3 linked regions of the Catalinimonas alkaloidigena genome follow. The protein of the gene in region 1 interacts with the protein of each later gene in a pairwise test. Links are inferred from orthologs where the notes say so. Each region holds a gene or a part of one and is shown on either strand. Other genes may lie near its edges. The genes, in order: ftsZ, rlmN and BLR44_RS19095.

Region 1 (2,995 bases):
GCCTGCGCAACCGCCCGCCGAAAGAAGTGTCGGTCAAAAACCTGGCCTACATCATCGAAGCGCGGATGGAAGAAATCGTCGAACTGATCCACACCGAGCTGATCATGTCGGGGCTGTTGAACCGCCTGGCCGGAGGGCTGGTGGTAACCGGCGGGGGCGCACAATTGCAAGGCGTGCAGCCGCTGTTCGAACTGATGACCGGCCTGGACACGCGCATCGGGTACCCGAACGAACACCTGAGCCGCGGGAAGGTCGAGGACATCAAGAGCCCGCAATTTGCCACTGCTGTGGGGCTGGTGCTGTCGGGTTTCCGTTCCGTCGACGACCGGCAGAACTACTACTCGGAAGTGCAGAGCCAGCAGACGCCCGACCGCAACACCAAGCGGGAAAAAACCGAGAAAACCGGGTCGGATTTCTTCCGGCGGTTCCTGGATCGCACGCGCGACCTGCTGATCGACGACCTGGACAACAAAGGCGAGTATTAATTTTATTGAACGAGAAATGCCTTCGGAAACCCCAGAAAACGGGCCTCCGGAGGTGGTAAAACATAAAGTCGCATATGATGGATAAATCATTTCGATTTGAAATGCCCGAGCGAGATCGGTCAATCATCAAGGTGATCGGCGTAGGGGGCGGTGGCAGCAACGCCATCAATCACATGTTCAACCAGGGCATCAAAGATGTCGACTTCGTGGTGGTCAATACCGATGCCCAGGCCCTGAAAAACAGCCCGGTCCCGAATCGCCTGCAAATTGGTGCGGGCCTGACCGAAGGGCTGGGAGCCGGTGCCAATCCGGAGCGCGGACGCGACGCCGCGCTCGAAAGTCAGGAACAGATCCGCGAGTTTCTGGACGACGGCACCAAAATGGTGTTCATCACGGCCGGGATGGGCGGTGGTACCGGAACGGGAGCCGCGCCGGTCATTGCCCGCATCGCGAAAGATCTGGAGATTCTGACGGTCGGCATTGTTACGGCCCCTTTTCTTTTCGAAGGACGGAAAAAGCGCCAGCAGGCTGATCTGGGAATCGCCGAACTCCGCGCCAACTGCGATACGGTACTGGTGATCCTCAACGACAAGCTGCGCGAAATTTTCGGCAACCTGTCGATCAGCCAGGCCTTCGCCCAGGCCGACAACGTATTGACCACGGCTGCCAAAGGCATCGCCGAGATCATCACCGTGCCGGGCTACGTCAACGTTGACTTTGAAGACGTCAAGACCGTCATGCGCGACTCAGGAGCCGCCGTGATGGGATCGGCCACCACGTCGGGCGACAGCCGGGCGAGCCGGGCGGCCGAACAGGCCCTCGCATCGCCGCTGCTGAACGAAAAAGACATTCATGGAGCCAAGAAGATCCTGCTTTCCATCGTTTCCGGCTCGAAGTCGGAACTGCAGATGGACGAGCTGTCGGAGATCACGGGCTACATCCAGGAAAAAGCCGGGGAAGATGCAGAGATGATCTTCGGTCACGGTATCGACGATGCCCTCGGCGAACACATCCGCGTTACGGTGATTGCTACGGGCTTCGACAAGCCGGACGAAGAGCCGGTGGTGGTGGAGCAGCGGAAAGTGACCGACCTGCTGACCAACCGGTCGGTGGTCAAGCCGGTGACGAGCCCGCCGCCTGCCGAAACCAAACGCATTTTCTCGGCCCCGCTGTCCGAAAAGCCGAAATCAGAACCTCGCCCGATGTCCGAGCGGAACCCGGCCCAGCCCAAGTGGGATGCGCCATCGGCAGACGACACGCCGAAAGAGACGAGCGTTTTGGAACCGACCAGCCGCTTCTCGTTCACTGAACCGGAACCCACCTCGCCACCGCCACCCGTTGAGCCGCCGCAGCGCGAACCGGCCCGGACGCCGGAAATGCCGGAGAACCACTGGGAAAAACGCCAGCGGTTGTTGCAGGAGCAGGCCCGTGAGCGCGTGCGTAAGCTGAAAGGCATGGGCAGCCGTTCGTTCATGGAAAGCACCGATCTGAAAATGTACGACGAACCGGCGTACCTGCGGCGCAACGTGGTGCTGCAAAAGTTGCCGCACTCGTCCGATACCAACATCTCGCGGTATAGCCTGACGGAAGACAACGAGATTCTGGGTAACAACAAATTCCTGCACGACAACGTCGACTAATCTTTACGAGCGCTTCTTTCGGGAAGCGCTTTTTTTATCGTATTCGAATACCGAGCACTTGCCAGCGCGCAGGTGCTTTTATTTTCCCGGCCTCTCGCGAAGCGAAACCCCGTAGATCCGCTACCTTCGAGGCCACCACCACCCCATTATTTTCAATGATGTATACTTCTGTAATGAAAGGCGTAGGGCACTACGTTCCCGAACGGGTTGTCACCAATGCCGAGTTGGAAGAGCAACTCAATACCAGCGATACCTGGATCAGAGAGCGCACCGGCATTCAGGAGCGCCACTTCTTTACGCCCGGTAAGGATACCGTGGCCAGCATGTCGGCCGCCGCGGCGCGCATGGCGCTGGATCGGGCCGGACTCCAGGCGCAAGACATTGACTTCATTGTGCTGGCGACCATCACACCCGACTATTACTTCCCGGGGTCTGGGGTCCTGTTGCAGCGCGAACTCGGGTTGCCCGGCATCGGCGCGCTCGACATCCGCGTGCAGTGTACCGGGTTTATCTACGCGCTGTCCATTGCCGATCAGTACATCAAAACCGGGATGTACAAGCACGTGCTGGTGATTGGGGCAGAAATTCAATCCTCGGCGATGGACATGACCCCCCGGGGGCGCGGCGTTTCGGTCATTTTCGGCGATGGGGCCGGGGCGGCCGTCGTCAGCGCTTCGGAAGAGCAGGGGCGAGGCGTGTTGTCTACGCACCTCCATGCCGACGGCACCTATGCTGAGGAACTAGTCATCAAAGATCCGGGCAGCAGCCGACCCCAGCGGATGTACGAGGCGATGGGCGAGCTGGACGGAACGTACTGTTACATGAACGGCAACGCCATTTTCAAGCACGCCATCCAGCGCTTTTCCGAGG
Region 2 (2,984 bases), on another replicon or contig:
CGGACTGTGTTGATGACTGCCATCGGCCAACAGGCATTTCAATTGCGCAATGTGCTGGAAGAGGGGGGGGGCGTGACCGAACGCGTGGTCGTCGTGGCGCTGGTGCTGTTTTCGCTGGTGGGGCTGACCTTTTACATCCGGCGCGCCATGAAAAAAGCCACGTCGGCAGAACGCTAACGTGGCTAAAAAATGACAGGCTAGAGTCAAAAAAATCAGTCGTCTGCGTTCATAACATGCAACCGCGACTGCAAAGCCAGGGTGAGCGCGTGGATGTTCAATTTCATCTTCGCGGCTTTTTCCCCTTTGTATTTCTCATCAATGGCCTTATAAAAAAGCTGAATCCAACGCTGAAACTGGGTTTCGGTTAACCCGAGCATCATCATATGCTTCGGGAAAGGACGTCCTTCCGAACGGCTTTCTTCTTTTCTACCCAACAGAAGCGACGACCAATAGCTGTACATTTGAGGCAAGTTCGACTTCCAGTCTACGTACTGGAAATAACGAGAGATCATCTCATCCCGACGTAATCTTTCGCAGAAGGAATCGATTACGTTCCGAACATCTTGGCTTGTACTTAGATCTGCTGTCATGGCTATTGGATTTAAAAATTGAATATTCGTTTATGCAAATAATCTAATCGTCTTAGCAAATATAGTGATCAAATCTGATCTTCCTTACATCTGTTCTGAAAAAAAATTAAACAACATACAAGCGAATGAATGAGAGTTTTGTTAATACGTAAGAACTGATGCGTTAGAATAGCTTAATTTAAGCATAATATTGTATTTTATTAATGAGGATTTGGCCGCTTAAAGTTTTAACTCGTTCGACGTTTCGTCCAAGGCGGTGGAATCTTTTACAGATCATCTTAGTTAAGACCATACTTTATTCTCCTGATTTGTAAGGCTCAGCCGCGACCATGCAAACCCCTTCTTCTACATTACCCGACATCCGTAAGGCCGACGACCACGCCTTGCAACAATTTTTGACTTCGGTAGGCGAAAAACCGTTCCGTGCCAAGCAGATTCAGCAATGGCTATGGCAAAAGTCGGCGCATAGCTTCGACGAGATGTCCAACCTTTCGCGTGCGTTGCGCGAGCAACTGGAGGCCCATTATGCCCTGCGTCCTGTCCGGGTCGACAGCCAACAACAGAGTGGCGATGGAACGGTCAAATCAGCCTTTCGGCTGTGGGATAGTCATTTGGTGGAAGGAGTGCTGATTCCGACCGATACCCGCATGACGGCTTGTATTTCGTCGCAGGTAGGTTGTTCGTTAACGTGCAAGTTTTGTGCGACGGGTTACATGGAACGCAAGCGAAACCTGGATGCCGCGGAGATTTACGACCAGGTTGTGCTGATCCGCCAACAAGCGGAAACGTTCTATCAGAAACCGCTCACCAACATCGTGTACATGGGAATGGGCGAACCGTTGCTGAATTACGCAAACGTGCTGCAGTCGATCGACTACCTCACCTCGCCATCGGGTCTGAACATGGCTTCGCACCGCATTACGGTCTCTACTGCCGGCATTGCCAAGATGATTCGCAAACTGGGCGACGATCAGGTCAAATTTAACCTGGCCCTTTCGCTGCATGCCGCCAACGATCAGAAGCGCAATCAGATTATGCCCATTAATGAGAGCAACTCGTTGGTAGCGTTGCGCGATGCGCTGAAGTACTTTTACAATAAAACAAAAAATCCGGTTACATTCGAATACATCGTCTTTTATAATTTCAACGATACCTTAAAAGACGCCGAAGAACTGTACCGGTTCACGCGCCACTTCCCCTGCAAAGTCAACATCATCGAATACAACCCTATCGCCGAAGCCAGCTTTGTCAATACCGGCGAAGACCGGCTCAATAGTTTCCGGGATTACCTGGCGAAGCGTGGCGTCACGGTCAACGTGCGGCGCAGCCGGGGCAAAGACATTGATGCGGCGTGCGGTCAACTGGCGATCAAGGAACGGCAGGGCGCGTGAATTACCTATCGCACTATTATCTTGACCGTACGTACCACGATCCTTATTATACGCTAGGACTGGTGTTGCCCGATCTGGTGCGCGCACAGCGCGTGTTGCGCATTCCGGCTGCGCTCCCCTCGTTGCCCGACACAGCCTACTGGACGCCGGTGCGGGAAGGCATTCTGCGCCACGTCGAAGTCGATCGGGTGTTTCATACGTTGCCTTGGTTTCAAACGCGTGTGCGGGAACTGACCGACTGGTTGCGTGCGCAGCCAGTGCCGTTGTTGCAGAAATACGACTACTTTCTGGCCCATGTCGCGGTTGAAATCCTGCTCGACCGGCAACTTCTGCAGAAAGAGCCTGCGTTGGCCGACCAATTTTATGCACAACTGGATCGTGTTACGCTCGAAGGTGTCGTGAAGATTTTCGAGTGGTTGTCGTGGGAAGCCCATGCTACCACGTTTTACAGATTTCTGGAGCAGTTCAGGGCTGCGCAATTTTTGAAACGCTATCAGCAGCAGGCGGGTGTGGTACAATCGCTGGCAGGCGTTTACCGGCGCGTGACGGGCAAACCGCTGGACGAGAATCACGTAATATTGCAAAAATTTGTGGCTGAGGCAGTTCGACGTCTTCAGGAAGACACGGAGGGCTGGGACGCCCTACACGATTCGCTGGCGCGGAAAGCGATTTAACACAGAGTTAACACATCGGTGATAAAGATGGCTACCTTTGCCGTACAAATTGGGAGAACGAACCCGCACTGCTGTTCGTCGCCTACCCGGTAAGCAAGCGCCTCAATTGCGTGTTGCGTTTTTTATGGAGATTACAACACTTGTGATGTACGTCGGCTTTTTGCTTTCTGCCTATTCGGTGGTAGGAAACGACGTTATTCAAACCCTCGGAACCTTCTTAAGTTCAAACGAAAAGCGCCCCTGGTACATTTTATGGGCCTATGCTGCCGTTATTCTCACGGTGGTGGTCTGCTGGGGATGGTACGCCTACGGCGGCGATGTTTCGTACG
Region 3 (3,159 bases), on another replicon or contig:
TGAAACACACCAACGCCTGTGGCCTGGCAAACGCCGCCACTCCGAAAGAAGCGTACCTGAATGCCCTGGCGGGCGATCCGGTGTCAGCCTTCGGGGGGGTGATCATCACCAACCAAACGATCGATGCCGCCGTGGCAGAAGAGTTGGACAAACTCTTTTTCGAAGTCTTGATTGCGCCCGACTTTGCGCCCGAAGCCCTGGAAACCCTGAAGCGCAAAAAGAACCGCATCCTCCTGAAACAGAAACCTGTCGATTTGTCGGCGCCGCAGTTCAAAACTTTGTTGAACGGAGTGATTTTGCAAGACAAAGACCTTTTTGCAGAGCAAGCCTCCGATTTGCGTTGCGTTACGGAACGTCAGCCGACCGACGAAGAAGTACGCGCGCTGCTGTTTGCCGTTAAGGCGGTGAAACACGCCAAGTCGAATACCATTGTGCTGGCACGCGAAAACCAACTGATTGCCAGCGGCGTGGGACAGACGTCCCGGGTCGATGCCCTGAAACAAGCCATTGAAAAAGCCCGTCATTTCGGCTTCTCGCTCGAAGGTGCTGTGATGGCCTCCGATGCCTTCTTCCCGTTCCCCGACTGTGTAGAAATCGCCCACGAGGCCGGAATACGCGCGGTGGTGCAGCCCGGTGGCTCCATCCGCGATCAGGATTCCATCGATTTCTGCAACGCGCACGGCATGGGCATGGTGCTGACCGGCGTGCGTCACTTCAAGCACTAATCTTTCTAAAAGTCAAGTCTGAGCTTCTCGGCGGCGTAATGTTTTCAAAAAAGGGCATCGCTTCTTTTTCCAACATTACATTACGTTCGCCGAGGGTTTATTTCTAAATTTACGATATACGTGATCTATAAACGCCTTAAAATGAAGTAGAAACGAAGATACTTGCAGATTTTCTTGGCGACGCTTGTCGAACAATGTGAAAAAACTTTCTAATTTTGGAAACCTCCCAACAAGACCGGAAAATGGGCAGATCTACCCTTAGAAACGTGCAAAATCCGCTAATTTTGTCGACGTTACTTTCTGCCAAAGCACTGGTGAAGTCAGTTGACACAACTTCTTCGGGGTTGCCTAGCGGTGGGGAGGATTTAGTCACATATCGACAACACCAACTACTCCTGTGGGATTCTTTGATTTCTTTTCCAGCGATATAGCGATCGACCTGGGTACCGCGAATACCCTCGTAATTCACAAAGACAAGATTGTGGTGGACGAACCGTCCATCATCGCCATCGACAAAACAACGAGCAAAGTGCTGGCCATCGGCAAGAGGGCCATGCAGATGCACGAAAAAACGCACGAAAACATCAAGACCATCCGCCCGTTGAAAGACGGCGTGATCGCTGACTTTACGGCCGCCGAGCAGATGATTCGCGGCATGATCAAGCTGATCAACGTAGGCAAGATGGGGCTGTTTTCGCCGTCGCACCGGATGGTAATCTGCATCCCGTCGGGCATCACCGAGGTAGAAAAACGGGCCGTAAAAGACTCGGCCGAACACGCCGGTGCCAAAGAGGTCTACATGATCTACGAACCCCTGGCGGCGGCCATCGGGATCGGGATCGACATCGAGCAACCCGTGGGATCGATGATCGTCGATATAGGCGGAGGGACCACCGAAATTGCGGTTATTGCCCTCTCCGGCATTGTTTGTGACCAGTCGATCCGCATCGCGGGCGATGTGTTCACCAAAGACATTCTCGACTACATGCGTCGGCAGCACAACCTGCTGATCGGGGAGCGCTCGGCCGAACGGGTCAAAATCGAAGTCGGTTCAGCACTGACCGAGCTGGACAACCCTCCGGCCGATTACGAAATTCGGGGACGCGACCTGATGACCGGTATTCCGAAGGTGATCAAAGTGAGCTACTCGGAAATTGCGTTCGCACTCGACAAGTCCGTTTCGAAAATCGAAGAAGCGGTGCTGAAAGCCCTGGAGATTTCGCCCCCCGAGTTGTCGGCCGACATTTACGAAAACGGAATTCACCTGACCGGTGGCGGTGCCATGCTGCGTGGCCTCGACAAGCGTCTGGCCCTGAAAACCAAACTCCCGATCCACATTGCCGACGACCCGCTGCGTGCCGTTGTGCGCGGAACCGGCATTGCGCTGAAAAATCTCGACAATTTCAAAAGTGTACTTATCCAGTAACGCTTGGCCGTTACGCCGGTTGGGCACTTTGTCGATACGATGATGCCTGTTTCTAACCCACGATCTGGCAATCATGCAGCAGCTTTTTCAGTTACTTTTCCAATATCGGCTCTTCCTGATGTTTCTCCTGCTGGAGGCCATTTGTGGGTGGTTGATCGTGCGGAACAATCCTTACCAGAGTGCTGCGTTTCACCACACGTCGAGTACCCTTACCGGCGATGTCCTGACGTTCAGTAACAGTACCAAAGAGTTTCTGGAATTAACGACGACCAACCAGCAGCTGGCGGCAGAAAACGCCCGGTTGCGGTTCGAGTTGGAGCAGGTACGGTTACAAACGTTGCCGATCCGGACCGACACGCTCACACAGCGCGATTCGATGCGCGATTCGCTCCATATAGAGCTGCCACCGTTCCAGTTTGCGTCCGACACGGTTGTGCCGCAATACGTATTCAGAACGGCCAAAGTCATCAATAACTCCGTCCGTCGCTTCAAAAACTACCTGACCATCAACCGGGGGACCGACGACGGCATTCGCCCCGGAATGGGTGTGGCCTCGTCACAGGGCGTGGTGGGGCGCGTGAAAGCTAGTTCCAAACATTTCTCGACCGTGACGTCTGTACTGCATACCGACATGACGGTATCGGCCCAGATTCAGGGCGAAAACGCGTTCGGGTCCATCAGTTGGGACGGTACCGACCCGCAGCGCGTCCAGCTCAACTACATTCCGCGACACATTCAGATCGAAGTGGGCGACACGATCGTGACCACGGGGTACAGCACCCTCTTTCCGCCGTACATGGCGATCGGCACCATCCAGGATGTAAACATTGACGATAACCAAACGTTTTACGACATCGATGTGACGTTATTCAATGATTTACAGACAGTTACTTACGTATACGTAATCGAGAATTTATTGCAGGAAGAGCAGGATTCGCTCGAGCAAGTCAGTATGCAATAGGCAATACATGAACAGCAGTCGATTTATTACCCAGGTTTTGTACTTCG

The links.
Region 2: the proteins of ftsZ (region 1) and rlmN interact in binary tests that used the Escherichia coli proteins (3 or more experiments, as listed by UniProt). The link is inferred for Catalinimonas alkaloidigena from one-to-one orthologs.
Region 3: the proteins of ftsZ (region 1) and BLR44_RS19095 interact in binary tests that used the Escherichia coli proteins (3 or more experiments, as listed by UniProt). The link is inferred for Catalinimonas alkaloidigena from one-to-one orthologs.

Annotation. Positions count from the first base shown.
Region 1 is NZ_FNFO01000005.1:329,321-332,315, reverse strand. Bases 8-2,842 are described here. They hold ftsZ (cell division protein FtsZ), read left to right. Parts: upstream 8-559; coding sequence 560-2,125; downstream 2,126-2,842. Other genes in these bases: BLR44_RS15075 (beta-ketoacyl-ACP synthase III), read left to right, coding at 2,284-2,842; ftsA (cell division protein FtsA), read left to right, coding at 8-485. Also shown: more of ftsA, read left to right, coding at 1-7; more of BLR44_RS15075, read left to right, coding at 2,843-2,995. UniProt on the Escherichia coli protein: Essential cell division protein that forms a contractile ring structure (Z ring) at the future cell division site. The regulation of the ring assembly controls the timing and the location of cell division.
Region 2 is NZ_FNFO01000008.1:116,257-119,240, reverse strand. The notes cover bases 127-2,950. They hold rlmN (dual-specificity RNA methyltransferase RlmN), read left to right. Parts: upstream 127-919; coding sequence 920-1,981; downstream 1,982-2,950. Other genes in these bases: BLR44_RS18915 (hypothetical protein), read left to right, coding at 2,780-2,950; BLR44_RS18920 (ACP phosphodiesterase), read left to right, coding at 1,978-2,655; BLR44_RS18930 (group III truncated hemoglobin), read right to left, coding at 213-590; BLR44_RS18935 (TVP38/TMEM64 family protein), read left to right, coding at 127-177. Also shown: more of BLR44_RS18935, read left to right, coding at 1-126; more of BLR44_RS18915, read left to right, coding at 2,951-2,984.
Region 3 is NZ_FNFO01000008.1:153,965-157,123, reverse strand. The notes cover bases 138-3,136. They hold BLR44_RS19095 (rod shape-determining protein), read left to right. Parts: upstream 138-1,122; coding sequence 1,123-2,151; downstream 2,152-3,136. Other genes in these bases: BLR44_RS19085 (hypothetical protein), read left to right, coding at 3,120-3,136; mreC (rod shape-determining protein MreC), read left to right, coding at 2,225-3,112; purH (bifunctional phosphoribosylaminoimidazolecarboxamide formyltransferase/IMP cyclohydrolase), read left to right, coding at 138-725. Also shown: more of purH, read left to right, coding at 1-137; more of BLR44_RS19085, read left to right, coding at 3,137-3,159. UniProt on the Escherichia coli protein: Forms membrane-associated dynamic filaments that are essential for cell shape determination. Acts by regulating cell wall synthesis and cell elongation, and thus cell shape.